Regions from separate parts of the Asaia sp. HumB genome, predicted to be linked through region 2. Evidence: riboswitches for the same ligand, from Rfam matches in the RefSeq annotation. Region 2 holds a riboswitch; each other region holds the start of a gene.
What was found. A riboswitch is a leader RNA that binds a small molecule or an ion and turns the genes downstream of it on or off. The one in region 2 is predicted to bind cobalamin.
Positions count from the first base shown of each region.

Region 1 (10,797 bases), 2.0 Mb from region 2:
CTTCGAGGCGGACAACACCTCGCAATTCCCGATTGGCCCCGTGCTCGCCTCGCTCAATTATGGCGGCGAGTACTATCATGACTCTGTCAAGACGAAGGACCAGACGGGCTATGAGGGGTCCACCCCCTCAGGCGGGCGCGGGGTTGGCAGCGCCTTCACACAGCTCGCCCTGAACTGGAAAATCGTGCAGCTGACGGGTGCCCTTCGTTACGACACCTATCATGCCTCTGGCAGCGGGGTTAATCAGGCCTCAGGCTTCACGTCCGTCAATGCGGGTGCCTTCAGCGCCTCCCGAGGCGCCGATGCCGTCAATCCCAAGGTGACATTGGCTGTCACGCCGGTGCATGGCCTGCAGCTTTATGGCAGCTACGGTCTCGGTTTTCGCCCGCCCGCCGTCACCGAGATGTTCATGGCCAGCTCGCATCCGGGCCTTGGCTTCCTCAAATTCATTCCCAATCCCAATCTCGCGCCTGAGCAGACCTATGGCTGGGAAATTGGTGCCAAGCTGCATTATCGTGACGTGCTGACGGATGGCGACAAGGTGACATTCGACGGCGATTATTTCGACACGCGCATCAAGAACTATATCGCCCAGACGCGTGTGATCGGGCGTCCGGCGGCTGGCTCGTATATCCCGACCTCCGGGTATTTCTACCAGAACATGGCGGGTAACACCTTCACGCACGGCTTCGAGGGGCAGGCGCGCTACGATAACCGCCTGGTCTTTGCAACGCTGTCCTACACCAATACGACCACAAAGCTGCCGCGCGCCGATTACACCGGCTTCGGCGCCATGCTCACCACGCCGCCACGTTCGGTTCTGGCAGGGACGGTCGGGCTGCATCTTTTCGACAACAAGCTCTCGCTCGGTGCCCGTATTCGGGCCGCTACGCAAACTCTGGGCAGGCCCTCAAGCAGCACGGCGCTCTACCCCAAGCAGGGCGGTTATGTGGTGTTCGACATGTTCGGCTCTTACCAGATCACCCATCAGATTCAGGCTTTCATCAATGCTGATAACATCACCAACCGTCGCTATTACACGAGCCAGATCTCGACCATTCCCAATCAGGGCCTGACCGTTATGGGGGGGCTCAATTTCGCTCTCTCCCGCTGAGTGCAGCTGCCTGCCGCGCTAGGTATTGAGAGCGGAGGATGCGCCTCTTGCCTTTGGGCTCGGGGTGCGGCAATGGCGCGGCAAACGACAAGGAGCCGCGCCATGAACGCCCCGTCCCAACCCGATGCCAGCGCAACAGCCAATCTCGAGCACGAACTCGGGCGTGTGATCAGAAGATATCTTCACGGCTTCTCAGGTCTTTTTGTTCTCTTCGTCCTCAAGCAGGGCTGGGCCTGCCTGTTCGGTGGGCTGATGCTGGCGGCCATTCTGGCTTTCCATATCACGGGCACGGCCATGGAGTGGTTCAAGGTGTCCGCCGGATCATGGGCCTATCCCGAGCCCGGGTTCTTCAAGATCCTTCATGTGCCGCTCTTTTCGGGCTTCATGTATGCCTCGGTGGGCAGTTACATGGCGCGTGTCATACGTCTGTTCGATATGCGCTTCGAGCCTTATCCGGATTTCAGGCTTTCACTGCTCCTGGCGCTTGCCATCTATGCCAATTTCTTCACGCACCATTATCTTCCGGACCTGCGCTGGCTGCTTGTTCTCGCGACCGTTCTTCTTTATCGGCACTGCGTCATCCATTATCGGATCGTCGATGTTTTCTGGCGCATGCCCTTGCCTCTGGCCGCCTTCTTCTCAAGCGTTGCCCTGTGGATTGCGGAAAATATCGGCACCTTCACCGGCACATGGCTTTACGCAAAGCGTGACTTTACATGGGTCGTCCATCCCCAGAAACTCGTTTCCTGGTATCTGCTGCTCTACGTTGCTTTCATCACTGTCACACTGCTTCTGCGGCCTGATCGTCCGCGAGATCTCGCAAACGCCGTAGGGGCAGTAGGCCGGTGAGACTGGCAGAGAGAGATTTGCTCCCTCCCCGGCATGAGATTCCGGGACGTCTCCATCCACTGGGGCTGTGCCTGCTTGTCATGACGCTGGGTCTGTTCTGTCGCCTCGCCCCTCTCGGCTTGCCTCTGTTGTTCAGGAAATGGAGCGGATCCATTCTCTGGGGGGCCATGTTCTGGTTCCTTGCCCTGCTGCTCACAGGTGGGAAATCCTTGAGGGCCACGCTCCTTCTTGCTGCCTTTGGGGCCGGCGCCAGCGAGTGCATCAAGCTGGCTCATTGTGACGCTCTGGAAACACTTCGGCGGAATAGTGTCGGACATTTCCTGCTAGGCTAACAATTCTCGTGGCTCAATCTGATCGCCTACATCACGGGAATTGCGCTTGCTCTGGTCACAACGCTTGCGCTGAAATCAACACAGCACAACTAAGGTTGGAGATTTACTATATGACAGAGTGATGAATGTTTTGTTTCCGATTTGATTTTAATAAAACCATAATACTTTGACACGTCCTGTCACGATAATGACGAGCCGCATCGTGACCCTCTCGGACGAAACGGCTCCTATCAATGAAACTCAGACATCGTCTCATTATCTCGGCCAGCCTCCCTGCCCTGCTTGTCGCAATGCACCCCGCGGCGATGGCCCAGAATGTTACGGTCGCCCAGCATGACGCGGCACAGCCAAACCAGAAAAAAAAGACGCGACAGGCCCAGCCAGCCCGCAAGCGTGCAGCTGCGACAGCTGCCGAGCCCAAAACCGCGGTCGAGGCAAAATCGCCTGAATCGATCATTGTTCTCGGCGCTGGTCAGGCCCGCGAAACACAGACGATCTCCCGCACGGCCATTCAGGAATACACACCGGGTACGAGCCCGTTCAAGGCACTGTCGAAACTGCCGGGTGTCATGTTCACCTCGTCCGATCCGCTCGGCTCCTATGAATGGTCGCAGCAGATCATCATTCGTGGCTTTGACCAGAGCCGGCTTGGCTTCACCTTTGATGGCGTCCCGCTGGGCAATCTGGCCTATGGCAATGATAACGGGCTTTCCATCGGTCGCGCCTTGCAAACCGAGAATAACGGCCCCGCCACGCTGACGCAGGGCGCAGGGGCCGTCGGTGTCGCAGCATCCAATGACCTTGGTGGTGCGCTTCAATTCACCTCCATCGATCCGTCAGACAAATTCGGCGCCGATGTCAGCGGCACGATCGGCTCCGCCTCCACCTGGCGTACCTTCGCCCGCATCAATAGCGGTCTGCTCAAGGGCGGCGGCAAGTTCTATGTGTCCTATGACCATCAGGACGCGAATAAATGGAAGGGTGACGGCGTGCAGCGCCAGGACCAGGCCAATGCGAAATACGTGCAGCCATTGGGTGACAACCTGAAACTAACTGTTTTTGGTGACTGGTCCAAGCGCGCCGAGAACGACTATCAGGATCTCTCCCTCGCCCAGATCAAGACCTATGGCTATAATCTCGACAATATCACAGGCAACTACGCCCTCGCGAAGCAGATTGCCTATGCCTATCAGAACGGCACAGCCTTCCCCAAGGGCATCGAAAATCAGGATACCGTCTATTACAACGCAGGTGGCCTGCGTGAGGACGCCATGGGCTATGGCAAACTCGATTTCCGGGTCAATAATCGCCTGTCCGGCTATGTCATGGGTTATGGCCACACCAACACTGGTGAAGGCGTGTGGGTTACGCCCTATACGGCAACACCCGCAGAGCTTGGTGGCTCCCCTCTTTCGACCCGCACGACAGAATACGATATCCATCGCGCCGGTTTCATTGGCAGCCTGACATACAAGATTGCCAATCATGCCATCGAAGGCGGCTTCTGGTTCGAGAACAACAATTTCAACCAGGCGCGCAGGTTCTACCCGCTGGCTCTGGATGGCTCACCCTCCTCGACCCACTGGTATCGTGACAACGCCTTCGCTACGCAATGGCAGAGCGCCTTCAACACCAAGACCTATCAGGTTCATCTGGGTGATACCTGGAAGATCACGCCAAAGCTGAAGGTCAATTACGGCTTCAAGTCGCTGATCGTGGACAACACAGCACGCGCCATGAACGGCAGCTATCTGGGCACCCCCATGCCCACGGCCTATCCCTCGGGCTCGCTCAACGCCACCAATGGCTTCCTCCCTCAGGTCGGTGCGAATTATCGATTCAACCATAACCACGAAATCTTCGTGGATTATGCGCGCAACATGGCTGCCTTCGATAGCGCCCAGACCTCGGGGCCTTTCTCGACCACAGTTGCCGGTTTCCAGGCGCTTCAGGGCAAGCTGAAGCCCGAAATGTCCAACACGGAAGAACTCGGCTACCGCTATCACACCAGGACATTCCAGGCGACCGTGACCGGCTACTATGTCGAATTCGGCAATCGCCTGCTGGCTGTAACGCAGGGTGTGGGTATTCAGGGTAACGCCTCAGTTCTGTCGAATGTCGGCGGGGTGATCTCACGCGGTATCGATACTGCCGTAAACTGGCAGTTCGCGCCCAACTGGTCGATTTTCGCTTCCTATGCCTTCAACAACTCTTTCTATGAGGATGATGTTATGGCTGATGGCAAGGTCTCGGCCGCCATTAAGGGCAAGAACGTGGTCGGCATGCCGCGCAATCTGGCCAATGTGCAGCTTGGCTATGATGACGGGCATATCTGGGGCAATGTGCTCATGCAGATCCAGGATCGTCGTTACTACACCTATACGAACGATGCCTATGTGCCGGCCAATGACGTGTTCAACCTGAATCTCGGCTATCGCTTCAAGAGCCACAATTTCTGGCTCCGCGGTCTGGATACGCAGATCAACGTCTCCAACCTGTTCAACAAGCGCTATGTGGCAACAGTAGGCAGCAACGGCTTTATCAATTCCGATCCGTCCGGCACATTCCAGACGCTTCAGGCTGCAGCCCCACGCATGGTTTTCTTCACGATCCGCAAGCACTTCAACTGAGTTCCGGAGCAGTCAGCATGAAACCCAGCCGTCGGCATTTCCTTCATCTCGGTGCTGCCGCGCTGGCAGGGACCATGTTGCCAGAAAACCTGCGTCAGGCCCTCGCCATCCCTGCCAATCGTGAAACCGGCACGATCAGGGATGTCCAGCATGTCGTTATCCTGATGCAGGAAAACCGGGCCTTCGATCACTACTTCGGCACCTTGCGTGGCGTGCGTGGTTTTGGCGACCCCCGCGCCGAAAAGCAGGCAGATGGGAGCCCGGTCTTTGCCCAGAAGGACGCAAAAGGCCGGGTCATATGGCCTTTCCTGTTCGATACGATCCATACCTCGGCGGCCTGCCTCAAAAGTCTTGACCATAGCTGGAAAGGCACCCAGGCCGCATGGAACGAGTGGGATGGCTGGGTCCCCCATAAAAGCCCGATGACGATGGGGTATTTTACCCGCGCAGAAATTCCCTATTACTACGCACTGGCCGACGCCTTCACCATTTGCGACGCCTATCACGCTTCCATTTTCGGCCCGACCAATCCCAACCGCCTCTATTTCTTTACCGGTACAAACGGCCTTGCTGTTGGCGCTGATGGCAAACAGGCGGTCGAGAATGTCGATGACGGCAACTGGTCGGCCGATATGGCGCACGACAATCCCGCCTTCACACCTTTTGACTGGACGACTTATCCCGAGCGCCTTCAGGAAGCCGGGGTGAGCTGGAAATTCTACCAGGAATACGATAATTTCGGTGACAATCCCCTCGCCTCCTTCAGGCAGTTCCGTAATCTCGACAGGCAGGACTGGCGGTATCGTCAGGCACGCGCTGTCGTGCCGGGCTCAAACAAGGAGAACATGCACGAACTGGAGGGGCGCTACCTGCTGGAGGCTTTCGAGAAGGATATCGCCGATGGAACGCTGCCTCAGGTGTCGTGGATCGTCCCACCGGCGGCCCTGTCAGAGCATCCCGAAGCGCCGCCCGGCTTTGGCGAGCATCTGATTTCCAAGCTGATCGACATTTTCGTTCGACATCCCGACATTTGGGCAAAGACTGTTTTCATTCTGAATTATGATGAGAATGACGGGTTTTTCGACCACGTACCGCCGCCTGTTCCTTCATCGCAGACAGCAACTGGCCAGCTTCCGGACGGTGAGGCCTATCACGGCGAGCCTGTTGGCCTCGGACCGCGTGTACCCGCCCTGATCATCTCGCCCTGGACAAAAGGCGGGTGGGTTAATTCACAGGTGTTTGACCATACGTCGGTCATCCGGTTTCTGGAGCAGCGGTTCAATGTTCCCTGCCCGACCATTACACCCTGGCGGCGAGCGGTTTGCGGCGATCTGACCTCTGCCTTCGATTTCAGCAAGCCTGATGCGAAGTGGTCCGTGGCTCTTCCAGACACGAGCGCGTATCTGCCCCAGACACGAATTTCCTGTGCTCACCCGCCTCCGCTCGTACCGGAGCATGGCAGCCTGCCCCTGCAGGAGGCCGGTCAGCGTCCGAGCCGGGCTTTGCCTTATCGCTTCGCTGTTACAAGCCAAGCCGATGCGCCGACGAAACTGGTCTTTGCCAACACGGCCGAGCAGGGTGTGGTTTTTCGTATCCGTCAGACGGGTGAGGCAAGCCAACATCTGACCGTTGCAGGCAAGACAACGGCTGTGTTCCTCTGTTCGGCCTCAGGCACGGTCGAGATCTACGGGCCGAACGGGTTCTACCGTCTCCATGATCCCGAGAGCCGCATCGGCCTAACGTCACAAGCGAACGGGAGCAGCCTGCATCTATCCTTAAACTGCGCGGGCCAGGGGACCGGTGCAAACGAACCCGTCGTGCTCTCGCTCATCGATCACTACACCGGGCAGCGACAGAACCTTTCCGTGCAACTGGGGCAGATTTTGCACCTTACCATACCGGTTGCCGCGAGTGACCACTGGTACCATGTCGATTGCGTCACCCGTTCGGGCAAGCTTGTTCTCTCTCTCGCGGGTCATGTCGAAAACGGATCGCCCAGCCGGTCGGACCCGCAGTTCGGGCGTGGGAACCCGGCCTGAAAGCCTGTCTCATCAGGAAAACGAAGTGCGTGATGCGTGGCGGGGGCGACACAGCGATAGTCGCCTGGAGAGAAACAGAACCTCTTCAAGGCGTGACCCTCTCGCCCCCGAGCGCGTGGAGCACGTCTGTGCCGTCGCACGCCTGCGCACCCGAGGCCCTCAGCGCTGTCGCGAAATAGACGCAAGGAAAAGCCAAACTATAGACCAAGACCCACGCAGCATTGACAGCACAGGTTGAAAAGCTAGGGTCGGAGCCGATGGTGTTCCGGAGACGGGATGAAAAGGGAACATGGTCGAACGCCATGACTGCCCCCGCAACTGTAGGTGAAGAGTGTGCGAACGTGGACCCGCCAAGGGTTCAGCCACTGGGACTATCCCCCCGGGAAGGCCAGTTCGCACATCATAACGCACAAGTCAGGAGACCTGCCATCACACGGGGTCACGGACGAGAACCGGCGGGCGGGGTGTCCTGCAGGTGGCAGGAGAAACACTGCCCATCGTAGTGACGTGAACACGGGATAGCACACATAACATGCGCCCCATGCGCTCACTCAGGGCTTGTCTTCTGACAGGCATCTCGCTCGCGCCTGCACTTGGCCTTCTGCCGCTTTTACCTGCTGCCCTCGCTCAGGAGCAAGGCAGCAACGACGAGTACATTACGGCTCATGGTGAGAGTACCGGTCTCAAGGCACGCCCAGCCATAGGAGGCCGGCTCGGACTCAGCCTCCAGCATAATCCGGCCTCGATCTCGATCATTGATCAGAAGATCATCTCGCAGCGCGGCTATGTGCATGCTGAAGATGCTGCCGATTTCGCGCCGGGTGTGACCTCCGGTGGCTCGCCCGGCAATCCGGCGCAGCTCATGATGCGTGGTTTCAGCGGCAACCAGGTGCTGATCCTGCGCGACGGTTTCTATTTCGGTCCCACGACCATGGTGAACCGACCACTCAACGCCTTCAATCTCGAGGCGGTCGAGATCCTGAAAGGCCCCTCCTCCGTTCTTTATGGCCAGGGTGCCGTCGGCGGTACCGTGGATATGCGCACACGCACGCCAGACATGGATCATGTGCGTGCCAACGCTCTGGTCTCCTACGGGAGCTTCAATAGCTGGAATGCCGGCATTGGCGGGTCAGTGCCCCTCACCCGTACCCTGGCGATACGAAGCGATTTCAGCCGGACCTCGTCTGATGGCTATGTCAAAGGCGCCAATCCGCGCAGCAATGACTGGACCACCACGCTTCTGTGGCATCCAGATGCGAAGTTCACGGCACGTTTTACCATCGATTACCTGACCGATAATCTTTCGACCTATTACGGAGCGCCGCTTGTACCGGGATCCGCTGTAAAAGACGCAGTTGGTGGGTTGCTCCATTCCACTCAGGGACTTGTCATCAGCCGAGCCTCGCTGTGGCGCAACTATAACGTGGCCAACCCACGGGCGAGCTCCGTCAACGCGACGCCGACGCTGCATCTGGACTGGGCTGCCAGTGACCACGTCTCACTGCATGACAAGGCCTATTTCCTTTATGCCAAACGTCGCTGGGACAATGCCGAGACCTACAGCTATATCGCGTCGCCCGGCGCCACTGATGCGAGCGGACAGGCAATCACGCCCGGCCGGATCGGCCGCGATCGTTTCTATGTCTATCAGAACCAGCATCAGCTTGGAGACAGCGTCGATGCCCGTTTCGATTATCCCCTGTTCGGGTTACGCAATCGCCTCGTGATTGGCGGAGATGCCTACTACATTCGCTTCATCCGCAATCGCGGCTTTCCCGATGCGGATTACGCCGACAGCGTCTCATTGACGAGCCCTGAAGGCGGCGCACTCGAGTCATTTGCCGGGGAGTATCCCTACCGTAAATCTCCCACGACCATGATCGACGTGGGGCTGTTTCTTGAGGATACCCTTTCGATCACCGACAGGCTGCGGCTGGTGGGAGGGTTCAGATATGATTGGCTTTCGCTCGACAGGCAGAACTTCAACCAGAATGGCCAGTTCAATGCGTCCACCAGCTTCAAGGGGCATTACAATCCGGCCAATTTCCGCATAGGTCCGGTTTTCGACCTTTTGCCCAATCTGAGCCTGTATGGGGTTTATACCACGGCTGAAGACCCACCGGGCTCCAATCTTTTTCTTGCCAATCGTGGGCAATTCTCCCGATTGAGCCACTCCCGTCAGGGAGAGATCGGGCTCAAGGCAAGCGCTCTCTCGGGTCGGTTCGTCACAACCCTGTCCTTCTACGATATCCGCAGGACGAGGGTGCTGGTCCAGACCGGACAGGATAGCGTTTCGACAGCTGGCAGCCAGAAATCGCGTGGTCTGGAGTGGCAGGCCGATTGGCGCATTGACCGGCACCGGAGCGTCTCGGGAAATGTGGCCTATACCTATGCCCGTTACGGCACATTCTTCCCGAATGCCTCGACCGATGCGAGCGACAATCAGGTTCCGGACGTCCCGGCGGTAACGGCCAATCTATGGGGCGTATGGTCGAGCGTTCTCGACCTGCCGCTCGATCTGGGCGCGGGCATGCGTTACGTCTCTGCACGCAAGGGGGACTATGCCAACACCCTTACGCTCAAGGACTATACCCTTGTGAACGTATTCGCTGGCTGGCACGTCTATAAGGGGATCACCCTGTATGGTCGTATCGATAATCTTGCAAACAAGCATTACGTGCAATGGGCGGATACCAGCTATCCAAGCGAGGTACTGATCGGCGCGCCGCGCTCCTTCACGGTCAGCATGCAGGCCTCCTTCTGAAAGTGTGGGAGGCGTGATGCCTCCCTCATTATCCAGACGGGGACCACCTCCCCTTGCTGAACTTCCCGTGTGTCATGCAACCCAATAACGCCTGTCTATAGAACGCGACGGGTCAGACAGCGCCGTGTTTCTGTTCGGGTGTCGCGAAAAGCGCGATGAGACGTGAAACGCGTCGCGTGAGGCACGGATGGGTAGACATGATCTCCACCACAAAGCCAGCCATGCCCGGCACCTGTGCCTCCTGCTCGGCAAAAGCCTCAGCATTCATCGACGTATTGAGGCGCCGTGCTCCGCAAGCGAGCATCTGCAACGCCCCTACACCGTCACGATAATCCGGCAGTATCGAAGCGCCTACGGCATCGCAGCTATATTCGCGTCCGCGCGAATAGGCACGGTAAAGGAGCGGTACCAGATAGGCCGGCGCACGAAGGAAAGTCTTGAAGCCATCAAGATGCCCCAGCACATGATGGGCAATCTCATGACCCACGATGAAGCGGAGCTGCGCATCTGTGTCTGTCTCGATGATAGCCGAGGTCAGGAACACATAGCGCCCACGAAGCAGGCGTATGGCAAAGGCGTTTGTGATACCGTGCGAGTTGTAGATGAAGGCTCGAGGCACCTCTTGCAGGCCGAGCCTCTGGCTGACTTCGGCAAAGGTCGCATGGAGTTCAGGGAACTGCCTGGAGGAGAGTGCGACCATGTTGCCAAGCGCATAGGCCCGATAAAGCGCTGCTGCGACAAGACTGATCGCGCCGAGCACGCCGAGATAGAGAGCGATCACCACGAGTTGGGCCAGACCGTTCGGGCGCACAAGCGCCACCATGACGAAAGCAGCCAACAGAATGAGCCAGACAGCGGTCCCGAGAACTGTCAGGGTCCCACCGTAAAGTCTTTCCTTCGCATGGCGATATTGTTTTATGTCAGATGTCATGACTTTGTGACGCCCTTCTTCTCGTTATAGTTCTATGAGCAAGACAAGCAGTATCAACAGGCGGAATAATCTGCATGTGATTTACCGTTTCATCCAGGTTTGCGAGACATAATGCGTCTGGGGGGACCATCGACCCTT
Region 1 covers NZ_JARPML010000002.1:58,849-69,645, forward strand. Annotated here, with positions in the region: gene P5689_RS01635 (TonB-dependent receptor domain-containing protein) at 1-1,114, shown strand, start outside; gene P5689_RS01640 (DUF817 family protein) at 1,217-1,963, shown strand; gene P5689_RS01645 (hypothetical protein) at 1,981-2,295, shown strand; gene P5689_RS01650 (TonB-dependent receptor domain-containing protein) at 2,529-4,925, shown strand; gene P5689_RS01655 (phosphocholine-specific phospholipase C) at 4,943-6,964, shown strand; cobalamin riboswitch at 7,206-7,410, shown strand; gene P5689_RS01660 (TonB-dependent receptor) at 7,497-9,728, shown strand; gene P5689_RS01665 (M48 family metallopeptidase) at 9,841-10,659, opposite strand.
Region 1: another riboswitch for cobalamin. It lies ahead of P5689_RS01660 (TonB-dependent receptor); the one in region 2 lies ahead of P5689_RS10570 (DUF1636 domain-containing protein).

Region 2 (10,797 bases):
AATAATTCAGAATATAGTATATATTATTTCTGTTTATATTGTTACTTTATGAAAATAAGGAGTCCATTCCTGGTCATCCAATCGACGGCAAGAGCGAGAGATATCCAATTCATGCAGACACCTACCGACAGCCGGTTTGACGGCAGTTCTCACTATGCAATTGACGGGGGTATCTTCTCAATCAGGGCCTCCGACCTGCCGCGCAGCCAGTCTTTTTACCAGTATGAGCTGGATATCGGGGCGAGAGGGGGAACAGTCGATGTGGACATCAACGCTCTTACTGCGCCCGGACAGTACTGGATTATCTACGTCAATCTGCCGTCTGGTAGCACGGGGGTCGATTTCTATTTTCGCGTGATCAACAACGCCAGTGACTCCATCTGGGTCTCGACGAGCTATGACCGTCAGGCGAATACGACGAGCATGTATTTCAGTACCAAGAACATGTCAGGCGAGCCTTCCTACATCGAGCTCGTCCTGCCCGGACGGCCCTTCAGCAACTCCTATGGACCCAATGGCTTTCTGCCTCCCGGCACGGAAATGTATAGTGCGGGCCCGGCCTATTGCTTCCTTGAAGGCGCGCTGATCGAGACCGAGTGCGGTGAAGTCCGTGTTGAAGAACTTGCCCCAGGCCAGAGCGTGATGACCTATGACGCGCAGGGTGCACGGATGGGTTTGCGTGAAATCACATGGGCAGGGCGCGATACGGGCCAGGTCGGGCATACCGGGCATGATGACATTGATCACAGGCCAATATGCATTCTCGAAAATGCGTTTGGCGGGGGCCTGCCGCATAAGACCCTGTCTGTGACACCCGAACATTGTTTCCTGATCGATGGCGTGCTGCTTCCGGCCAGAATGCTGGTCAATCACCGGTCTATTTTCTATCTGACCGATCTGACGCGCTATCCCTATTTTCATTTCAAGACCGAAGGTCATGCCATTGTCAGGGCGAATGGTATCCTGACCGAAACCTTGCGTGATGACGTGCGCCAGTTTGTGCGTCGCAGTGCCGGGGGGAATGCCGAGGGGGCAGGGCTGAACGCTTCGGCCGAGGCGGCGTTTGCGGCACCTCTCTGCACGGATCACGGGTTGGCCCGTACCATTCATACCCGCCTGAATGAGCAGGCTACGGCTATGGGTTTGCAGGCGCAGACCCATATGAGAGTGCTTGAGCATGATGCCGGCCTTCATCTGGTTCTGGCGGATGGACGTCGCCTGAACCCGATCCGCCTCAATCAGCGCTGGGCGGTGTTCTCCCTGCCCGCGGGGCAGAATGCCGTGCAGATCGTTTCACGTCATGCGCGCCCTTGTGACACACATGGCCCCTACCTGGATGACAGACGCGACCTTGGGGTGCGCGTGGGCGAGGTCACCCTGTTCGGGTCTGACGTAACGCGCTCTGTCACAGCCCATCTCGACGGTCATGCTGTTGCAGGCTGGCATGATGAGGGTGCAGTCGCACAGTCGCGCTGGACGAATGGCCGGGCTTTGCTGCCCCTCGGTGAGGCGCTGGGAACACAGGCTCTTATGACGATCGAAGTGCTGGAGACGGCACTGTATTTCCAGGATTATTCGACAGGGACGGTCGCCAGCGAACAGGTCGCAGCCTGACGTGAATCCGGATGGGGCAGAAGGCAGAATCTCCTGCCTTTTGCCTGCCTGTCCTGCACGACATGGGCGACATCAGGTATCATGTTCTCGTGCCGCGTGATCTCGGTGTAAAAGGCAGTCCATCTGTTGCTTCAGGGAGGCTGATCGTTCCCTGTTTCGCCATGGGGCAGAAAGCCGACAGGGCGATCGAGACAGGCGGGATGGCCAGACTGGGCCCCGCGGGACACCATTGAAAATGGCCGACAGGATATGCTCGGTCAGGGTGAGCACGTCCCGGTTGATGATAAGGCCGAGCAGGGGCCAGTGTCGCCTGACGGCAAGGCGTAATGGGTGCATGAGAAAACACTCCTCGTCTCATCGGGACATATGATGGGGGGATGAGGGTGCGCGGGTCTCAATGCCGAACCGCCTCCCCTGCGCTCTGGACGATGGACTTGTGGAAGGCATCGGCAATCAGCCGGAGAGCGGTCGGGTGATGAGGCCCGATCTGTGCATCTCCTCATCCATCAGATTCGCTGCGAGATGGAAGGCGCGCCGGGCATGGGCGTAGGGCAGCCATTGCCCCATCATGTTCCACGGCATGCCGTTATTATAGGTCGCGATGGCCATAAGCGTGCTGCCGTTGCTTGCATCGATGGCCAGAAGTTCCTCGCTGGCGCCCCCTGGGGCTGGCGGGGGAATGGGGGGCAAGCCGCCTCCTGCCGCGCCAGCCGCAAATCCGGCGATGATGGGCAAGGCATTGTAGTACCATTGGCTGCGCCGCAGATTGGTGATGGCCGCTCTGATGCGGATTGTTCCGGGGGGCAGGGTGGCGACGCTGGTCTCGTTCAGGATCACCAAATCCTTGCCCAGTGTCTTGTGCAACTCATCCTCGAAGGCGCGTATCACGCGTTGCTGGGCTTGCGGGGAGAGATGGGCGGCCTTGTTCGTCGGGCGCCATTGCACTGGCTCGATCACTGCATAACGGTAGACGATTCCGGCCGGTGCCTTAGGAGCAAAAACCAGATCATCACCGTGATTGTCAGGATGGGCCATGAGCCCATAGGTCTCAGGCGCAATGAAGCCGGTCTTCGTGGTTCCCTGTCCGGCACAGGCGCTCAGCGCCATCATGCCGGTTATCAGGACGGGATACAGAAATCCGGGGTTGATCCGCCGTGGTGAGGCGGGTTTGCGGGCCAGAGAACGGGTGAGGGAACGAATGGCGTAAGGCAGGCGAAACATGGTCAGGCGCGTCTCCCGGGCAGGAAAGGCGGCGCAATCTCCTGACAGACAGGGGACGGGCCGGGTGATTTCCCTCTTTCTGCCGGTCGCGTCTTTCTGCGTTATGTCCCGTCTGTGGCCATGTGGAAATATTGGCGTCTTTCAGTCGGAAGCTGGCAACAGGACAAGCACACGCAATCCGCCTTCCGCCCGGTTCTCGATGATGATATCGCCGCCCAGACCGCGCATGACGGTGCGGGCCGATGTGAGGCCAAGCCCAACCCCGCCAGTCTGCCGGTTGCGCGATTTGTCCAGCCGGAAATACGGCTCGAACACGGCATCGAGCGCGTCGGGTGGAATACCTGGACCGTGATCGAGAATAGTGACAACCCAGCCCGTTGCCCGAATCCCTGCAGGTGGTGCGTCTGTCATATCGGCTGGCGCGAGGATAATCTGCGGTGGCGTTGCATATTTGATCGCGTTCTCGACCAGATTGGTAAAAACGCGCTTCATGGCATTGACCGGACCGCGATATCCCACCCGACCCGGATTGTCGTACCGCACATCATGACCCTGATCGCAGAAATCATAGGCGACGGTTTCAAGCAGCCCTGAAAGATCGAAAGCCGTCTGTGTTTCATGGGAGGCATCGTCGCGGAAGAACGACAAGGCGCCATCGATCATGGCCTGCATCTCGTCAACATCGCGAAACAGCAGTTTCTGTTGCGTCGGGCAGTCAATGAACTCTCCGCGTAGCCTGATACGCGTGAGCGGCGTGCGCAGATCATGCGAAATGGCAGCGAGCATCGTGGTGCGATCAAGGATGAATTTCGTAATACGCGCCTGCATGGCGTTGATCGTCACCGCCACCTGACGGATCTCTCTGGGCCCCGCTTCACTGACGCGTGCGTAATTTGGCTGCGCGTCGAGCCGGCGGACTTCATGGGCCAGATATTCGATCGGGCGTGACAGCTGGCGCGAGGCGATGAGTGACACCGCGATGATCCAGACAAACAGCATCATGCCTTCCAGCATGAGGCGCTGAAAGGCGTAAAGCCCCCAGAAACGCTGGAGGGCAACGCAAAGCACCCAACTGCCGTCATCGAGCTGGATCCCGACGAAATACGCGTCGTGATACAGCGAACGGTCATAGGGCAGGCCGGGTAGGGTAGAGACAGGGTTATCTTCCTGGAACACTGCGATGGCAGGAGGCCTTTGCCCCAGAAACGGGCTCAGGAAATGCCAGCTCTCCTCAATCTCGCTGCGACGGTAATGCCCCGCGGCCAGAGCCTTCGCGAGCGGCGACGTTTCCGGGTACCACCCGAAATGGATCTGTCTGGTCTGTGCCGCCGCCAGCAGTGTTTCCCTGTCCGTGGCGGGGGCGACCCGCACCATGCGAAGCACAGCCCCAACCTCTCTCACCATACCGGTGGCCTCGATATCAGGCTTGCTCCACTGGCCGCCAAATTCGACAAAGATCGCGAGCAACAGCAGCGTTATCCCGGCGGCAAGGGCCACTGTGACAATCAGGCGGCGGGAGATGGTGTCCTGTGTGAAAGCGCGATCGGGGGGGAGCCTCGCCCATCTCATCGTTTCACCGCAGCGGTGAACATATAGCCGCCATTGCGCACGGTGCGTATCAGGGTTGGATTTCTGGGATCGTCCTCCAGCTTGGCGCGCAGGCGACTGACCTGCACGTCGATACTGCGATCGAAGGCAGCATGATCGGGACCACGAGCCATGTCCATCAGCTGGTCCCGCGTAAGGACGCGCTGCGGATGTTCGACAAAAGTCAGCAGCAGATCGAATTCCCCCCCGAGAGCGGGACGAGTGACTGGTCCTGCGCGCGCAACTCGCGACGGGCAACATCCAGAACCCAGCGACCGAAACGAAGGACAGGGCGCAGCGACGGGGGTGTCTCGCCCGGCGTGGCGGCACGACGCAGCACCGCCTTGACCCGGGCCAGAAGCTCGCGCTGGTCGAATGGCTTTGTCAGGTAATCATCGGCCCCGATCTCGAGCCCCACAATACGGTCAGTCAGATCGGCCATGGCAGAGAGCATGATGACCGGGATGCGGGATCGGGCACGCAGGCGCTGGCACAGGCTGAATCCGTCCTCATTGCGGAGCATGATATCGAGAATCACCAGATCGACCGGCTGCCTGTCCAGAATGGCAAACATGGTCTCGCCCGTTTCGGCCGTGGAGACCTGATAGTGATGCTTTTGCAGAAAACTGCCGAGAAGGGTCAGGATATCCTGGTCGTCATCGACAACAAGAAGATGAGGCATTGGGGTCATCCCTCGGTCGTATCACGCAGGCTCGTCCGTATGATGTCAGCAACGGACATGATGTTTCAAGTTGCAAACAATCGGATGGAGCGATGCTCCGGGTCACAGGGTGAAGGCGCGCGTCGCCCTGTCCTCTCCGGGCTTTGCATCTCCTTTGGCAAAGCTGCTAGGAAATAAGCGACGGTGCCTCGCAAGGGGTGAAAAGGGAAGCAGGTGCGTGCCATGTGCATCAGTCCTGCGCTGCCCCCGCAACTGTAGGTGGTATGTCATTGCCGTCGCAGCCCACTGGTGACCATGCCGGGAAGGGGGCGGCAATGCCGGGCAACCGGGACCATGAGCCAGGAGACCTGCCGTCGCGTCACCGATTTCACGATCCGGCGGGGTGCCCGGAGCGCGACAGACCATGAACCCGCACCCGTCATCGAGGGGCGGCTCATGGCAGGCCGGGATATCCCGGCAATCATCCTTGTGCCCTGTTGCGCCCGTTTTGCGGGCCTGGTCCGGGATTGTTCATGGCCGAACCGATAACATCTTGCGATACGCCTCCCGTCATTCATGTCTGCCTCACCTGCAGGGACGGGGGTGAGGCGCTGCACGAGGCACTCTTGCAGCAGGCGACCACCGCCGGTGTACGTGTCGAGGGGGTCAAATGCCTTGCGGCGTGCCAGCGGGGCTGCACCGCCACCCTGTCCATGCCCGGCAAATGGTCCTGGCTTCTGGGAGGGTTGAGGCCAGAACTGGCGGAGGATCTGATGGTCTATGCCAAGGCCTATGAACACTCGCGCTCAGGAACGGTCATGCCCTCAAAGCGTCCTGAAAGCCTGCGCGATATCATTCTGGGGCGTTTTCCTGGCCAGTTGTCGCCGTCAGGCGAACCTCTTCAACCCGCTGCACCCGCCCAACCTGCCGCATCTGAAAGACTGTCATGAGCAAGATTCCTGTTACCATCATCACCGGCTTCCTTGGTGCGGGTAAAACCACCCTGCTGCGTCACCTGATCGAGAAATCGGATGGCCGCCGCATCGCGATCGTGGTCAATGAATTCGGGTCTCTTGGCATCGATGGCGAGACCCTGCGCGGGTGCAGTATTCCGAACTGCCCTGAGGAAGATATCGTCGAACTGACCAATGGCTGCCTGTGCTGCACCGTGGCGGATGATTTCATCCCCACCATGGAAGCCCTACTCGATCGCCCGACCCCGCCCGATCACATTGTCATCGAGACCTCGGGTCTTGCCTTGCCCAAGCCGCTGCTCAAGGCGTTCGGCTGGCCGAGCGTGCGCACGCGCATGACGGTGGATGGCGTGATTACCGTGGTGGATGCCCCGGCAGTGGCCGATGGCCGCTTTGCCGATGACCCGGAGGCCGTGGCGAAACAGCGCGAGGAAGATGAGTCGCTCGACCATGATAACCCGCTCGAAGAGGTTTACGAGGATCAGCTGGATTCAGCGGATCTGGTCATTCTCAACAAGACGGATCTGCTGGATGACGCCGCCCTCACTGCGGTCGAGGCTGGTCTTGCTGCACGCAAGCGCCGGGTGCGCGTGATTCGTGCCCGTGAAGGGCGTGTCGATCCGGCTGTGCTGCTCGGCCTTGCCGCTGCGGCAGAGGACGATCTGGCAGCACGCCCCTCGCATCATGACGGGGCAGATGAGCATGAGCATGACGATTTTACGAGTTTCGTGCTGAGCCTGCCCGAACAGGCCAGTGCCGAGGCCTTTATCGCCAGACTTGAGAAGGTGGTGCGTGAGCATGATGTGCTGCGTATGAAAGGCTTTGCCCGCGTGGCAGGCAAGAGCCTTCGTCTGGGCGTGCAGGCGGTGGGCGCGCGTATCCGACATGCCTATGAGCAGGGCGAGGCGCCAGAGGGCAGGCTGGTTGTGATCGGTTTGCATGGGCTTGACCCCAAGGCTGTGCAGCGCAGCTTCGACGCAGGCTGAGCCGTGCATATTCTCTTTCGGGAAACGCATGATCTGGATGGGCAGGCCGTGGCCGAGGACCTCGCCCACGCGCCAGCCGATCTTGTCCTGCTGTCGTTTTCCGAAAGTGACCTGCTGGGCCTGCGCGATGTGCACAGGGCTTCAGACCCCAGTTTGCAGGTCGCCACCCTGTCGCGCCTGCGTCATCCCCTGTCGGTCGATCTTTATCTGGAGCAGACGATTACCCATGCACGTTGTGTGGTGGTGCGCTTGCTCGGGGGTACCGAATACTGGCGTTACGGCGTGGATGAACTCAGGCTTGTCTGCCGGGGAAAGGCCATTCCACTGGCCTTCATCACCGGCGAGGCCACGCCGAATACCGCACTCGAAAGCCTTTCGAGCATCGCGCCCGCCCAGTGGGCCCGGCTTGACAGCCTGTTTCGCGAGGGCGGAACACGCAATCTGCGCTGTGCGCTCACCCTCATGGGAGCCATTGCCGGATTAAATGCGGATGACGGGGCAGAGGCCGAAAAGCTGCCTGACGCCGGAATTTACCGTCGCCTGAACACGGACGTCTCCAGTCGGGCTCTGGTCGTGTTCTACCGCGCCCACCTCCTTTCTGCCGATCTCGATGGCATCGATGCGCTGGCAGAGGCGATCGCAGCCGCCGGATGCGGGGTCGATCTGGTGTATGTCTCGTCCCTTCGCGCGGCCAAAGTCGCGCCTTTTCTCGACCGGTGGCTAGTGGACGAGCCTCCCGACATCATTCTGAATGCCACGTTCTTCGCCTCTCGTGGGGATGATGGCGCGGCATCGGTCCTTGAGGCAGCGGGTGTGCCCATCGTCCAGCTGCTCCAGCCGGGCACGACGCTTGAAGGATGGCGCAAGGCCGCCCGGGGGCTGTCACCGTCCGATCTTGCCATGCAGATCGTCCTGCCCGAATTTGACGGTCGTCTTTCAGGGGCACCCATATCGTTTCGCGATGAGGCACCGCCCGGCCTGCCAGCCCGGCGCGTGGCTTATGCCCCCGGTATCGCGCAAATTGTGCGCCAGATGCAGGGCTGGTTGCGTCTGGCAGCCGAAACCCCGGGCGAGCGGCGTCTGGCGCTGGTTCTCTCCGATTATCCCGGCGCTGAAGGGCAGGCTGCCCATGCTGTGGGTCTGGACAGTTTTGCCAGTGTCGAGGCCATCGCCACCATGCTGGCCAGTGCAGGATACGACGTGCCACCTCTCGTCGCGTCAGAACTGCCAGACAGATTGTGCCGCGCCGAACCCACTCTCATCATGAGTGCCGACGCTTATCGGGCGGCTTTCGACACCCTGCCTGAGTCGTTCCGGCAAAAAGTCATTGCGACATGGGGGATGACCTCGCAGCCGGTCAGTGTGCGCTTTCTGCGCGTCGGCGCTCTTATTCTCGCCATTCAGCCCGGTCGGGGTCAGGAGTCTGACCGCAAGGCGCAGTATCACGACCCCGATATTGCACCCTGCCATGCCTATATCGGCTTCTATCTATGGCTGCGTCGCATCGGCAATATCAGTGCGATGGTGCATCTGGGCACGCATGGCACGCTGGAATGGTTACCCGGCAAGGCTGTGGCGCTCTCACCAGAATGTGCCCCCGCTGTGCTGCTGGACGGGGTGCCGGTCATCTACCCTTTCATTGTCAACAACCCCGGTGAAGCCGCTGCGGCCAAGAGGCGCCTCGGTGCGGTGATGATCGGTCACATGACCCCGCCCGTGCAGCGTGCAGGGCTCGACAGCGCCATGGAGTCCCTCGAACGCCTGATCGACGAATATGCCGAGGCAGACGGGCTGGACAAGCGACGCGGCACCATGCTGCGCCGTCAGATTCTCGATCGGGCTGCCGATCTGGGAGTGCTGGCCGAAAGCCATTCATGCGCTACCGGCCAGGAAGGGGCCGACGGGCGCAGTGCACGCGTTAGGACGCCCAGGGATGATCCGGCGGATGAGGCCGAGGCGCTGGCGCGGCTCGATGCCTATCTGTGCGACGTCAAGGACCTCCAGATACGTGATGGCCTGCATGTTTTCGGCTGTACGCCGCCCCGCCATGATGCGCTGGTCGCCATGCTGTCCGAGACAGCCCATGTCCCCCCCGAGGCGGTGAGGGCGCGTCTTGATGCCTGTCCCGAGGCCGAGCGTCTGGCTCTTCTGGCGGCGCTCGATGGTCGTTTCATCTCCCCCGGCCCCTCGGGCGCACCCACACGCGGGCGTCTGGATGTGCTGCCGACGGGTCGCAACCTGACAACGACCGACCCGCGTATGGTGCCCACGCGGGCCGCCCTGCTTCTGGCCCATCGCACGGTCGAGCTTCTGCTGGCACGGCATATCCAGGAGGAAGGCGAAAACCTGCGTCATCTCGTGCTCGATCTGTGGGGCAGCGCCACGCTGCGCACGGGGGGAGAAGATATGGCGCTGGCTTTTCTGCTCATGGGCGTTCAGCCCCGGTGGGATGCCACGAGCGGCAGGCTTTGCGGCTTCGAGATCGTGCCGCTCACCGTGCTTGACCGGCCCCGTGTGGATGTCACCTTGCGTATATCGGGGCTGTTTCGCGATGCCTTTCCGGGGCTGATCGATCTGTTCGACCAGGCCTCACGTGCCGTGGCCGCGCGTGCAGAAGACGCGGAGTGGAACCCGCTCACTCTCGACCCTGACAGTTCGCGCATATTCGGTGCGGCACCGGGGGCCTATGGCACAGGACTCGAGGCGTCACTGAGCAAGGGGGGCTGGAAGGATAGGGACGAGCTTGGCCGTCGCTATCTTGAAGGCTCACAATGGAGCTATGGCGGCGGTCGGGAAGGCGTCAGGGCCGGGTCGGAGCTTGCCAGTCGTCTGGGCCGAGCAGAGGTCGTGCTGCACATGCAGGACCATGCCGAGACGGATCTGCTCGAAAGTGTCGATATGGCAGCGCATGAAGGCGGGCTTGGTGCCGCAGCGTCCAGCCTTGGGAATTCACCGATCCTGCTTCATGGCGATACCAGCCAGCCCGATACGCCCCGGCTGCGCGATGTGGCGCAGGAAGTGGCGCGTGTGACGCGGGGCAGACTGGCCAATCCCCGCTGGATTGCGGGCATGATGCGCCATGGCTATCGGGGTGCTTCGGAAATGGCGCGTGGTGTTGCAGCGCTCCAGGGCTGGGCGGCGACCCTGCCCACACGGCTGGATCGACAGATCGATCTCGCCTTCTCGGCGCTGTTGGAAAACGAGGAATGTGCCGCGTTTCTGGAGGCCCATAACCCGGAGGCGCTGTCAGACATGAAGCATCGTTTTGCTGATCTGCTCGATCGCGATCTGTGGCGACCGCGCAGCAATGCCGTCGCGAGAGTGCTGGCGAGCGACGATGAGCCGGTTTGATCTGCGAAGAGGGCAACCCCGGTCCAGCACGCCCACGGTTCTGAGGCGCAAGACTAGGCCCGTGAATGCATCCATCATGAGAGAGAGTCCATGACCCGTATGCTGATGGTGGCAGCCCCGCGCTCCGGTTCGGGCAAGACCACGCTCACCTTGTCACTCATTGCCGCCTTCCGCCGCAGGGGGCTGAAGGTGCGGGCGCTCAAGACAGGCCCCGACTATATTGATCCCGCGTTTCATCAGGAGGCATCAGGGGCACCCTGCGCCAATCTCGATAGCTGGGCGATGACCCGTGATCAGATGGCCGCAGGGCTGGCTCAGGCGGCGGAAGAGGCGGATCTGGTCATCGTGGAGTCGTCCATGGGGCTGTTCGATGGTCTTCCCCTTGAGGACGGCGCGCGTGGGG
Region 2 covers NZ_JARPML010000002.1:2,089,762-2,100,558, forward strand. Annotated here, with positions in the region: gene P5689_RS10550 (Hint domain-containing protein) at 112-1,614, shown strand; gene P5689_RS10555 (DUF3313 family protein) at 2,068-2,835, opposite strand; gene P5689_RS10560 (HAMP domain-containing sensor histidine kinase) at 2,977-4,404, opposite strand; partial or broken gene P5689_RS10565 (response regulator) at 4,401-5,113, opposite strand; cobalamin riboswitch at 5,269-5,474, shown strand; gene P5689_RS10570 (DUF1636 domain-containing protein) at 5,617-6,033, shown strand; gene cobW (cobalamin biosynthesis protein CobW) at 6,030-7,043, shown strand; gene cobN (cobaltochelatase subunit CobN) at 7,047-10,394, shown strand; gene P5689_RS10585 (cobyrinate a,c-diamide synthase) at 10,485-10,797, shown strand, end outside.

Region 3 (10,797 bases), 1.1 Mb from region 2:
ACCTCCGTCGATCATCTGCCGCCTGTATTCAGCATCGGCAATATTTCGGTGCGTCTTGGCGGTTTCATCGATATGTCCAATATCTGGCGTGACTCTACGATCACCAGCGGTCCCGCCACTGCATGGAACAACTTCCCCTATGCCAACAGCCCAAATCACGGCCTGAGTGAGGAGCGGCTCTCGGCCCAACTCACGCGTCTTTCTACCCTTCTGGAGGCAAACCCCACGAGGGATATCCGCCTGCAAGCCTATATCGAGTCCGATCTTGGCGGGGCGGCAGGGACGACCAACTCTGTACAGATCAGCGGCTATACGCCAAGGCTGAGGCAGGGATATTTCACTTTCACCAAGAAGGATTGGGGTTTCCATGTCCTCATGGGGCAGGCATGGAGTCTCTCGACAAACTACGCCAAGGGGGTCACCCCGCGCAGCGAACAATTGCCTGCCGTGACAGACAACAACCAGATACCGGGCATCACCTTCCTGCGCGTACCCCAAATCCGTATCGGCAAGGACTGGGGGAACAAATACTGGCTGGCTGTCTCGGTTGAAGACCCTCAGGCGACCATTGCCTATTCAGCCGATCTGGCATCGGGTGGTCGCTTGCCAGCGCTCAGGGGCTACACACAGGGGCCGCGCGTTTTCTACCAGAATACGGGCGGGTTGCTGCTCAACCCGAGTGCAGAATATACCGATAATCCGATCCCTGATGTGATCGTCAAGGGAGCCGTCGATACCAATCTTGGGCATTACGAGGTTTTCGGCCTCGGCCGCTGGTTCCGTTCGGTCATCCAGTCTCCCGGTGACGCCCGCAGCCACAAGGATACCAAATTCGGGGGCGGTGTAGGTGCCGGAATGACCACACCACTGTTTACGCCGGACCTTCAGCTGACGGGGAATGTCATCGCGGGTCAGGGTATCGGTCGCTATGGTGCGTCCCAGCTTCCCGATGTCACTTTCAACGGTCAGGGCGGTCTCTCGCCCATCCCTCAGATCCGTGGTGCGCTTGGCCTGATCGGCCATCCAGATCCTTCGGTGCTGGTGTATCTCTATGGCGGTGTCGAGGCCAGCAGCAAAAGAAGCTATATCGCCGCCGACGGCATGCAATATGGCTATGGCGTCAATGACCATAATCTCGCTGGCTGCTCCATCGAGTTCGGAACATGCACCGCCCAAACCCGGACCCTGGCTTCCATAACGGCGGGGGGCTGGTGGCATTTCCTCGATGGCACTTACGGAAGCCTCATGGGAGGCGTGCAATATACCTATATCCGCAAATTTGCCTTTCGCGGGTCGGATGGCAAGGGCGGCTCGGTCTATCCAACCACCTTTGGCAATACCGTATACGTCACGTTCCGGTATCTGCCTTTCCAGTAAGCCCCGTCGCAACGCCTGCCTTTGCAAATGGCAAGGGCATACTGATTTATCTGCGCAAAAACGAATTCCGCGATACTGAGCTGCAATGTGTCGCCCGGGTAGCCGCGCTTGCCTTGCTGCGATTGGAGACAAAGACACTTTGCCTCCCCCCTGACTCCTGACATAGCGGGCGGGCGCCCTCGAATACCCTCCATGTCGCTGTTGGCCCATTGGAAACTTACCAACAATATCAATCACGACGGCACAATGTGTGATGCACTGTTGCGATTGTACAACAGCGTGACATATTCGCGGAGTATTACCGCGATACTTCTTCGCCTTTCGCCCATGGGGATAATAGTGGAGGAGAGCTCTCACCCGGTTGCCGCACGCAATCACCCGGCAAGGGCACTTGTGCCGCACGGTGTAGCGCAAGGAGACGACAGACAAACGGACATGATGTGCCAGATAATGGCACACAAGCGATGGGGTGTTCTTGATGCCATTTCCCGCAAGGGTGAAGACAAGTGCTCTCACCCCCGCACGGTCATTGCGTCTCCTGCTTACCCTGACCGCCGGCACAATGGCCTTTGTCCCGCTTCCTGCCTTGGCGTCTGAAAAAGTCACCGGGCAATCCGGAGCAGGTGCGCAAGACAAGCAGACATCCCATCCCCTGCGGAAGCAGGCTCAACTGCGGCAACAGCCACGCGAGGCAGTGCAATCGACAAGCGAAAAACACCGCCTGTCCTCTTCCGTGTCCTCAAAACGCGACGCATTGGCTGTGGGCGCGGGGCAGAAAGCGTCCCCTGCAGAGACGATTTTCGTCACTGGCACGCGCCTGACGCAATCGCGTCTGACCAATGTCATGGCCGGATCGTCACTGAGTGGCGAACAGATTGGCCGCCGGGGCTATACCGATCTCGGCCTTGCGCTCTTGCGCGAAAACCCTGCCGTCAGCGTGCCTGACAATTCCTCACTCGGCACACAGAACATGTTTGGTGCCGGACAGTCCTTTGTGAGCTTGCTTAATTTGGGTTCGCAGCGTACCCTCACCCTTGTCGATGGCATGCGCATGGGCGGCGGGGCTACGGCTTCGATCTACGGTGTGGGATCGGGCTCGCAGGTTGACGTGAGCACGTTGCCAACCTCGCTCATCAAGTCGGTGGATACCCGTCTGGGCGGTGCTGGTGCAGCTTATGGCGCTGATGCTGTGGCTGGTGTGATCAACTATACGCTCGATGACCACTACAAAGGTGTTTCGCTTGAAGGTCAGGGCGGCTGGACACAACAGCTCGATGCCGCCAGCGAGAAGATTGCATTCAAGGCCGGCACCGGTTTCGATCACGACAAGGGAGGGCTGGTCTTCGATGTCGAATATCGCAATCAGGCCGGTATCGTCGCCAGTGATCGTCCGGATGTGTTCGGCGCCAACGCGGCTGTCTATCACCGGCCCGCACTGGGTGAAGCATCCCCTTACACCTATGTGTTGAGCCCTGACCTGCGTTTCATTCAGGCATCGCTCACCGGTATGCCGTCCCTGACCGGCGCCTATGGCGACTTTCCCGTATATGGCGGCAATTATGGTGCAACCTGGGCTGGGCTGGCTGCGTCCGGCATCGCCAATGCCAGTGGTATTCCCCTGACCTTCAGCCAGAACGGCCAGTCGCTCGTGCCGCTCAACGCGGGGACCTTGCTCAAGAGTGACACGGCTCAGGCCGTTGGGGGCGATGGTATCTCCCTGCGCAACTACAACCAGATCGTCACACCAAATGACAAGCTCAACCTGACCTTGCTTGGCCATTACGATTTTGATCCGCACATCCACGCCCGCTGGCAAGGCTGGTACGCACGCGGCAGTGCGGAAAACCAGGTGGGCCAGGGAACATGGAGCAGCACGCTTTTCAACGATGCGCTGACGGCGAATAATGCCGGGCCCTATAGCAGCAGCTATTATCAATACGGTGTCACGACTGGTGCTTTCGCCCTGAGCACCAGCAACCCGTTCCTCACAAGTGCCGAACAGAGCACGATCAAGCAGGCTCTGGCTGAAAACGGCCTGCCAACCGATACATTCTATCTCAACCGCCTCAATCAGGATCTCGATCAGGGCCTGTTTCGCACCACATCGCAGATGTTTCGTTTTCAGGGCGGGCTGAATGGCGATTTCCGGGCCTTCAACCGTCAGTTCAACTGGAAGCTGCAGGGCGAGTATACGCGCAATACCAATGCCACGACGGCCCCGTCACTCGTTATTCCCAACCTTGTCAATGCGTTGAACGCTGTCACCGCCGCTGATGGCACAATCGAATGTGCTCCCGGCTACCAGAATGCTCCGATTGCCACGCGCAGCGCGGTATGTGCCCCGCTCAACCCGTTTGGCTACAACCAGATGACGCCGGCCGCGCGCGACTACGTCACAACGGAGTCACGCTCGACCAACCGCAACACGCAACGCGATCTGCAGGCCGAAATCAGCTCGACCGTGGCGACCCTGCCAGCAGGGACGATACGATGGGATCTGGGTTACGAACATCGGCGCGAGGCCTATCATTTCGACCCCGGCGCCTATCTGCTTGGATGGAAACAGGGCGATGGCAGCTATCTCCCCTACGGCAATAGCGCATCGATCCCTTATACGGGCGGCGCTTATCATACGCATGAGGGCTTCGGCGAGCTCGATATCCCTCTGATCTCACCGGCAATGCATCTCCCGGGTGCCTATCATCTCTCCCTGACGGCCAATGGGCGCGTAACCTATAACAGTATCACCGGCACCTACTGGACCTATATGACCGGTGCGGCCTGGTGGCCCACACGCGATATCGGTCTGAGCGGCAATTACGCTGTATCGGTACGCAATCCCGGCATTGGCGAACTCTACTCCCCCCAATCCTCGACCTATCAGAACGGCGTCGATCCCTGTTCCGATACAGGCCTTGCGTCGGGCCCCAACCCGGCCCTGCGAGCCGCCAATTGCGCACGCGCCGGACTGCCTCAGAATTTCGTCTCGAACTTCAATTCCTACGGCGTCGAGGGTACAGCCGGAGGGAACCGGAATCTCTCTAATGAACGCTCCAAAAGCTATACGGGCAGCCTTGAATTCAGGCCGCATTTCATACGCGGGTTCGATGTCAAAGCCTCATTTGTGGATGTCAGAGTTGCTGATGCCATCACCTATCTGAGTGCCAATGACCTGCTCAATGCTTGTTACGACACCGGCATCTACCCGAATAATCGCTTCTGCTCGACATTCACCCGGGATTCATCGGGGCAGATTTCCTCTTTCCGCTCCGGCTATTACAATATCGCCAACTACGAGACCCAGGCCCTTCAGACGACGATAGAGTACAACACCCCCCTCTCCCGTCTGGGTCTGCCTGAGAGCTCGGGGGCGATCGACCTTCGAGGCAACTACGTGCATTACGTCAAGAGCACGCGCAATTATGCCGGAAGCACCTATCTGCTTTCAGGTAATATTGCTGCGCCCAATGACAATTTCACACTCAACACCACGTGGATACGTGGCCCCTTTAACGCTCAGTGGCAGACTATCTGGTATGGCCCGAGCCTCGTGGCCCTTCAGGTGCCGACCACGCGTTATGAGGGCAACAAACGCCCGGCCTTTGCCTATTTCAATCTCTCACTCGACTATGCCGTAACCGAGCATTTCTCGACCAGCTTCGTGGTGAACAACATCACCGACGCCCTGCCACGCGATGCAGGCATCTATAGCGTGGGCCGTTATTACGAGGCGCTTATCGGTCGCGCCTTTCAGATGCGCATTGGCGCCCATTTCTGAACGCAACGCCCGCTGGTGGTTGTACTCGCGACCGCCGGCGCGCCGAGACCGTAAGCCCTTCGTCAGTTTTTGCGCCGTGCATCGACCCGGCTGAAAATCAGAGACAGCATCCAGGCCAGCACGAACAGCCCGATCACGATAAACCCGATCTGGTTGAAGCTGTCGCTGACAGCGGCCACAACGCCCCAGAACCGCCCTTCAAAACCGATCTGATCACCCAGCAGTCGCAGCGTTTCGATACTGCCAATCCCGACAGCCACGATCACCGAGATCAGGGTAATGATGATGTTATAGCGCAGCTTGCGCAGCGGATCGACAAAGGCCCAGCGATAGGCCCCGAGCATGAGAACACCATCTGCCGTATCGACAAGGGCCATGCCCGCAGCGAACAGGGCAGGAAAGATCATGACCGCCGCAACCGAAACACCCCGGCTCGCCTGTGAGGCAGACAGCCCCAGAAGCGAAACCTCTGTCGCGGTATCGAAGCCGAGGCCGAACAGAAAGCCGAGCAGCACCATATGCCAGCTGCGCGAGACCAGTCTGAACAGCGGATAAAGCAGGCGTGACAGTAGCCCGCCCCGGTTCAGAAGCGCTTCTGGGTCGACCTCCTCGATCGCCCCGCCTGCCCGTATGTGGCGCCAGGCGCGCCAGGCGCCGCGCAGGACAATGAAATTCGTGATGGCCAGGGCAAACAGGAAGCCGGCAGAGACGAGTGTGCTGGCAATGCCACCAATATCATGCCATGCACCAAAACGATCCTGCATCGCCTGTGACAGCAGCGCCGTGCCCAGCGCCGCCAGCACAACAATCAGGGAATGGCCGATGGCAAACCAGAACCCTGTCAGCAAGGGCTGCCGCCCCATCTGGATGAACTTGCGCGTCACGTTGTCAATCGAGGCGATATGATCGGCATCGACAGCATGACGCAGGCCAAAACCATAAGCCAGCAGGGCATTGCCAAGCAGCAAGGGCCGATCGCGAAACATCACGAAGGTCCAGACCCAGAGCGCCATATTGGCCAGAAGCAAGCCAATCCCCAGCAGGGAAATGCGCCAGCGCAGCGACGGCGGAGACACCGGCAGGGTTTCGGCGCTCATCTCTGGCCCCCGTTTTGCCCGATCAAAGATCCCCGATGAGAAATCGATGCAGGCCTGACGGCATTTCGTGCACGTCGCGGCACGCAAGAAGGCAGGGTAAACTCGTTCACGAGAAGGGCTCTCCGCAACAACCGGATCATCCCGTCCGGTCTGGCCGTCAAACATGACAAGGGCAGGTCTCCTGGCTCACGGTTCATCGCTCCCCTGCCCCTTCCCGGATGACCTGCACCCAGTGGTTCCGGCAGGGCGCTCACCGCTCACAGTTGCGGGGACAGCTGCCGCCTCGCGCCCGATCCTTTCAGGATCAGCCAGCCCGTCCGACATTCCCTTTTCACTCACTCGCGCAAGACCCTCGACGGGCTCGACCCTACCGTTTCAACCAGGCGAAAGCCAGCGTTCAGCGGCCTTTATGCAGGTGTTTCTCCCATGCCCCAACCGTGCGTCTAGGGGGTTACCCAGCCGATATTGCCTCCCCTTTGAGGGAAACCATGCGCCTTTCCAGGCATTTGTTGGACCGTGACTTTGGTTCGGCCATGCGCCGGACACCAGATAACCGGGAGCAGAAAACGATGAGCGCCTATCGTACGATCAACCCCGCCACAGGCAAAACCGAGCGCGAGTTCGACCTTCACACCAAGGCGCAGGCCTTTGAAAAGCTCGACGCCGCCCATGAATTCTACAGAAGTGACTGGCGTCACCGCAGCTTTGCCGAGCGCAAGGCCATCGTCAACAAGGCGGCGCAGATCCTTGAGCAGAACAAGGAAAAATACGCCCGACTGATTTCCATCGAAATGGGCAAGGTTCTGCCCGAGGCCATTGCCGAGACCGAACTCTCTGCGAAGATCCTCGCCTATTACGCCGAAAACGCCGAGAAATTCCTTGCCCCACGTGAGATCCCTGTCTCGGAAGGTCGTGCGACGGTCCTCAGCCAGTCTCTGGGTGTCATCTACTGCGTCGAACCCTGGAACTTCCCTTACTACCAGCTTGCCCGCGTGGCAGGTCCCAACCTGATGGCCGGTAATGTCGTGCTCGCCAAACATGCACCGGGTGTTCCGCAATGTGCTCTCGCCTTCGAGGCGCTGTTCCTCGAAGCCGGGGCACCCAAGGGAGCCTGGACCAATCTGTTCATCGACAATAATGTGTCGGAAGAACTGATTGCGCGCCCTGAAGTGCGTGGCGTGGCCCTGACCGGCAGTGAGCGTGCAGGCAGTGCTGTCGCCGCACAGGCTGGCAAGGCCCTGAAAAAGACCACGCTCGAACTCGGCGGCTCCGATCCATTCATCGTGCTCGACGATGCCAATCTCGATGAGGTCATCCCCCGTGCCGTGGCCGGACGTATGTCCAATAACGGTCAGGTTTGCACCGCCGCCAAGCGTATGATCATTCATGAATCCTTGGCCGACGAATTCGTGCGTCGTCTCTCAGACGCCTTGGCCGAATTCCGCTATGGTGATCCGCTGGAACAGGGCGTCACTCACGGCCCGATGAGCAGCGAAAACGCCATGAAGCTCGCACTGAGCCAGGTCGAAAAGGCAGTCGATCACGGGGCAAAGCTCGTCACCGGCGGCAAGAGGCTCGACCGCGAGGGCTTTTTCATGCAGGCGGCCCTGCTAACACATGTCACCCAGGATAACCCGATTTTCTACGAAGAGATCTTTGGTCCCGCCGCCATTGTCTACCCGGTGGCCGATGACGATGCCGCCATCGCGCTTGCCAATGACTCTCCGTTCGGTCTGGGCGGTTCCATTCATACGGCTTCGGTCGAGCGTGGTCGCAAGCTTGCCGAGCGCATTGAAACCGGCATGGTGTTCATCAATGATGTGACGGGCACCGCCCCGGAACTGCCTTTTGGCGGGGTCAAGAATTCCGGCTATGGCCGCGAGCTTTCCTCCAACGGGATCGAGGAATTCGTCAATCACAAGCTGATCCGTTCAGCCTGATCGAAACCGGCCTGTCACGATCGTCCACCCGATCCGTGACAGGCCCTCAGGATGCCCTGTGCAAGGCCTTACGAAAGCCCATTCCTGACCTTATGAGCGCCGCGACACGCTTTGCCATGAAACTAAGGCTCACATTTTCGCGATGAATAGGGTGCAACGCACAGCCCGCGGCACTTGACCGCCGTCCGGAAAACGGAGCCTCATCATGACCGATTACGCAAAGCCCCCCTTCGATACCCCTCTTCAGGATCGCATCCCCGGTCAGACCAAAGCCATGACGCCCCTCCCCGATCATGGTGAGGAGAGCTACGAGGGCTCAGGTCGCCTCGCGGGCAAGATTGCCCTCATTACAGGTGGCGATTCCGGCATTGGCCGTGCCGTCGCCATCGGGTTTGCGCGCGAAGGCGCCGACATCGCTCTGTCCTATCTTGATGAGGAAGCCGACGACGCCGCGGAAACAGCTGCCTGGATCGAAAAGGCGGGCCGCAAGGTGCTGCTGCTCCCCGGCGACCTGAAGTCACGCGAGATCTGCAGATCCGTGATCGATGAGACAGTCTCGACCTTCGGCCGGATCGACGTCCTAGTGAACAACGCCGCTTTCCAGATCGAACGCCTCGCTCTTGAGGACATCTCGGAAGATGAGTGGGACGATACATTTGCCACCAATATCGGCGCGACATTCCGTCTGACCCGTCATGCTGTTCCGCATATGAAGCGCGGCGCCTCGATCATTCATACCATCTCGGTCAATGCGGACAGCCCCAAGCCACGCCTGCTCGCTTATTCCGCCACCAAAGCCGCCATCCAGAATTTTAGCGGCGGACTTGCGCAATTGCTTGGTGAGAAGGGTATTCGCTCCAACACCGTTGCCCCGGGCCCGATCTGGACACCGCTCATTCCTGCCACCATGCATGGCGACCATGTGCATGTCTTTGGCGAGGATACCCCGCTGGGCCGCCCTGGCCAGCCTGTCGAGCTGATCGCGCCTTACGTCATGCTGGCCAGCGACGAGGCCAGCTATATCTCGGGTGCTACCATCGCCGTGACGGGCGGTACGCCTGTCATCTGAGGGATAGTGGGGCCTTGCCCCACACCCTACCAAAGGGCCGTCGCCCTTTGAAAACCCTGGATGCTGGAATTATCGAGAAGAAAGCTCTGGCTTGGGCTGCGGCCGCACGCGGCATTGCGGTTATGCCGCAACCTGGGCCAGAGGCTCGTACGTCGGGTAACTTTACCTTATCAGCAGCCGCGATGGCATCGCCGCTACAGAACCCAGACGAATGGACTGGAAGAGGTTTCCCCCTCCCTAGGAAGCAGGGCAGCGCCGCGCGCTACCCGCTTCCTGCACTAGTACAACCGAAGATCAGCGATGGCCGTTGGTCAGCTCATCGGCGAGTGTCTTCTCGTTATAGACCACTCTGAGCGCGGTGATGATGGCGCTCGTATCGGTCGCGACAGCACGGTTATTGCTGATGTCGTAATAGAGATCACCCGCAAGGCTCGGCAGATTACCATCGAAGATCAGGCCGACAGCCTTACCTTCGCGATTGATGACCGGAGAACCGGAGTTACCCCCCACAATGTCGTTGGTCGAAACGAAATCGAGATGCGTTGCCAGATCCAGATTGGCCTTCGCATCCAGCCAGCGCTTGGGCAGAGCAAAAGGCTCACTGCCGGTTGCGTGGCGATACATACCCGCGAAATTCGTGAAGGGCGCGACATCCGTGCCATTCTTGCGCCAGCCCTTGACGGTGCCATAGGACAGGCGGGGCGAGAACGTGGCGTCGGGATACAACGTATCGAGGCGATTTTCAGCCTTGGCCTGAGCGAAGCGTGCACGGGCAATATCGCCCTGAGCCTTGTGCAGCGGGGCGGAAACCTCGTCACGCATACGATCATGAAGTGACGCGTAATCCGGGTAGAGTTTGCGGGCAAAGACGATCAGTGGATCGGTCGAGGCTTCGATGGCCTTGAGACCTCCTTTCCACAGGGCGAGACGCTGTGCTGGATCAGCTAGATGCGTCCCTTTGATCAGGCGCGCCGCCACATCTTCCGGTGCATCATTGCCAAGGGCCAGGTGAACGAGGCTGTCATCGGCACCTGCCACCTGACGCAGGCTGGTCAGGCTGAGTGCCAGCGAAGCAGTTTCAAGATCCGGATAGAAAGGCTCTTTCGCACCAAGGCTGGTCTCGATTTCGCCAAGCTGGGCGTCATGGAAGCCCGCATGACGCTTGGCGTCAGGCTTGGCCCGCTCATGAGCGCCTTCCACCAGGGTCATGACGTCATCAAGGAAGCCACGAAAAACCATACCGATGGCCAGATTACGCGTAAACAGATCCTTCTCAAGCGCAACAGCCTTGTCCACCATGGCGAAAGGCTGGCCATAAGCAGCACGACGCGCCGGGTCGGCATCGATCCAGCGTTGCAGGGCGGCATCCTCCTTTTCACGTCGGCTCACGATATCGCCTGACTGAAGTGCCGCCTGAGTGCCGGAATAGGATTTCAGACCGTTCTGGATACCGAACAGCGTGTTCTCCACCTGCTTCGCGTGATCGGCGCTTTCACGGCTGTATTGCCACAGCATCCCTTCACGCACCGAAAGCAT
Region 3 covers NZ_JARPML010000002.1:946,925-957,721, forward strand. Annotated here, with positions in the region: gene P5689_RS05375 (hypothetical protein) at 1-1,377, shown strand, start outside; gene P5689_RS05380 (TonB-dependent receptor domain-containing protein) at 1,856-5,155, shown strand; gene P5689_RS05385 (HoxN/HupN/NixA family nickel/cobalt transporter) at 5,218-6,252, opposite strand; cobalamin riboswitch at 6,406-6,621, opposite strand; gene P5689_RS05390 (NAD-dependent succinate-semialdehyde dehydrogenase) at 6,822-8,192, shown strand; gene P5689_RS05395 (SDR family oxidoreductase) at 8,398-9,261, shown strand; gene P5689_RS05400 (S46 family peptidase) at 9,556-10,797, opposite strand, start outside.
Region 3: another riboswitch for cobalamin. It lies ahead of P5689_RS05385 (HoxN/HupN/NixA family nickel/cobalt transporter); the one in region 2 lies ahead of P5689_RS10570 (DUF1636 domain-containing protein).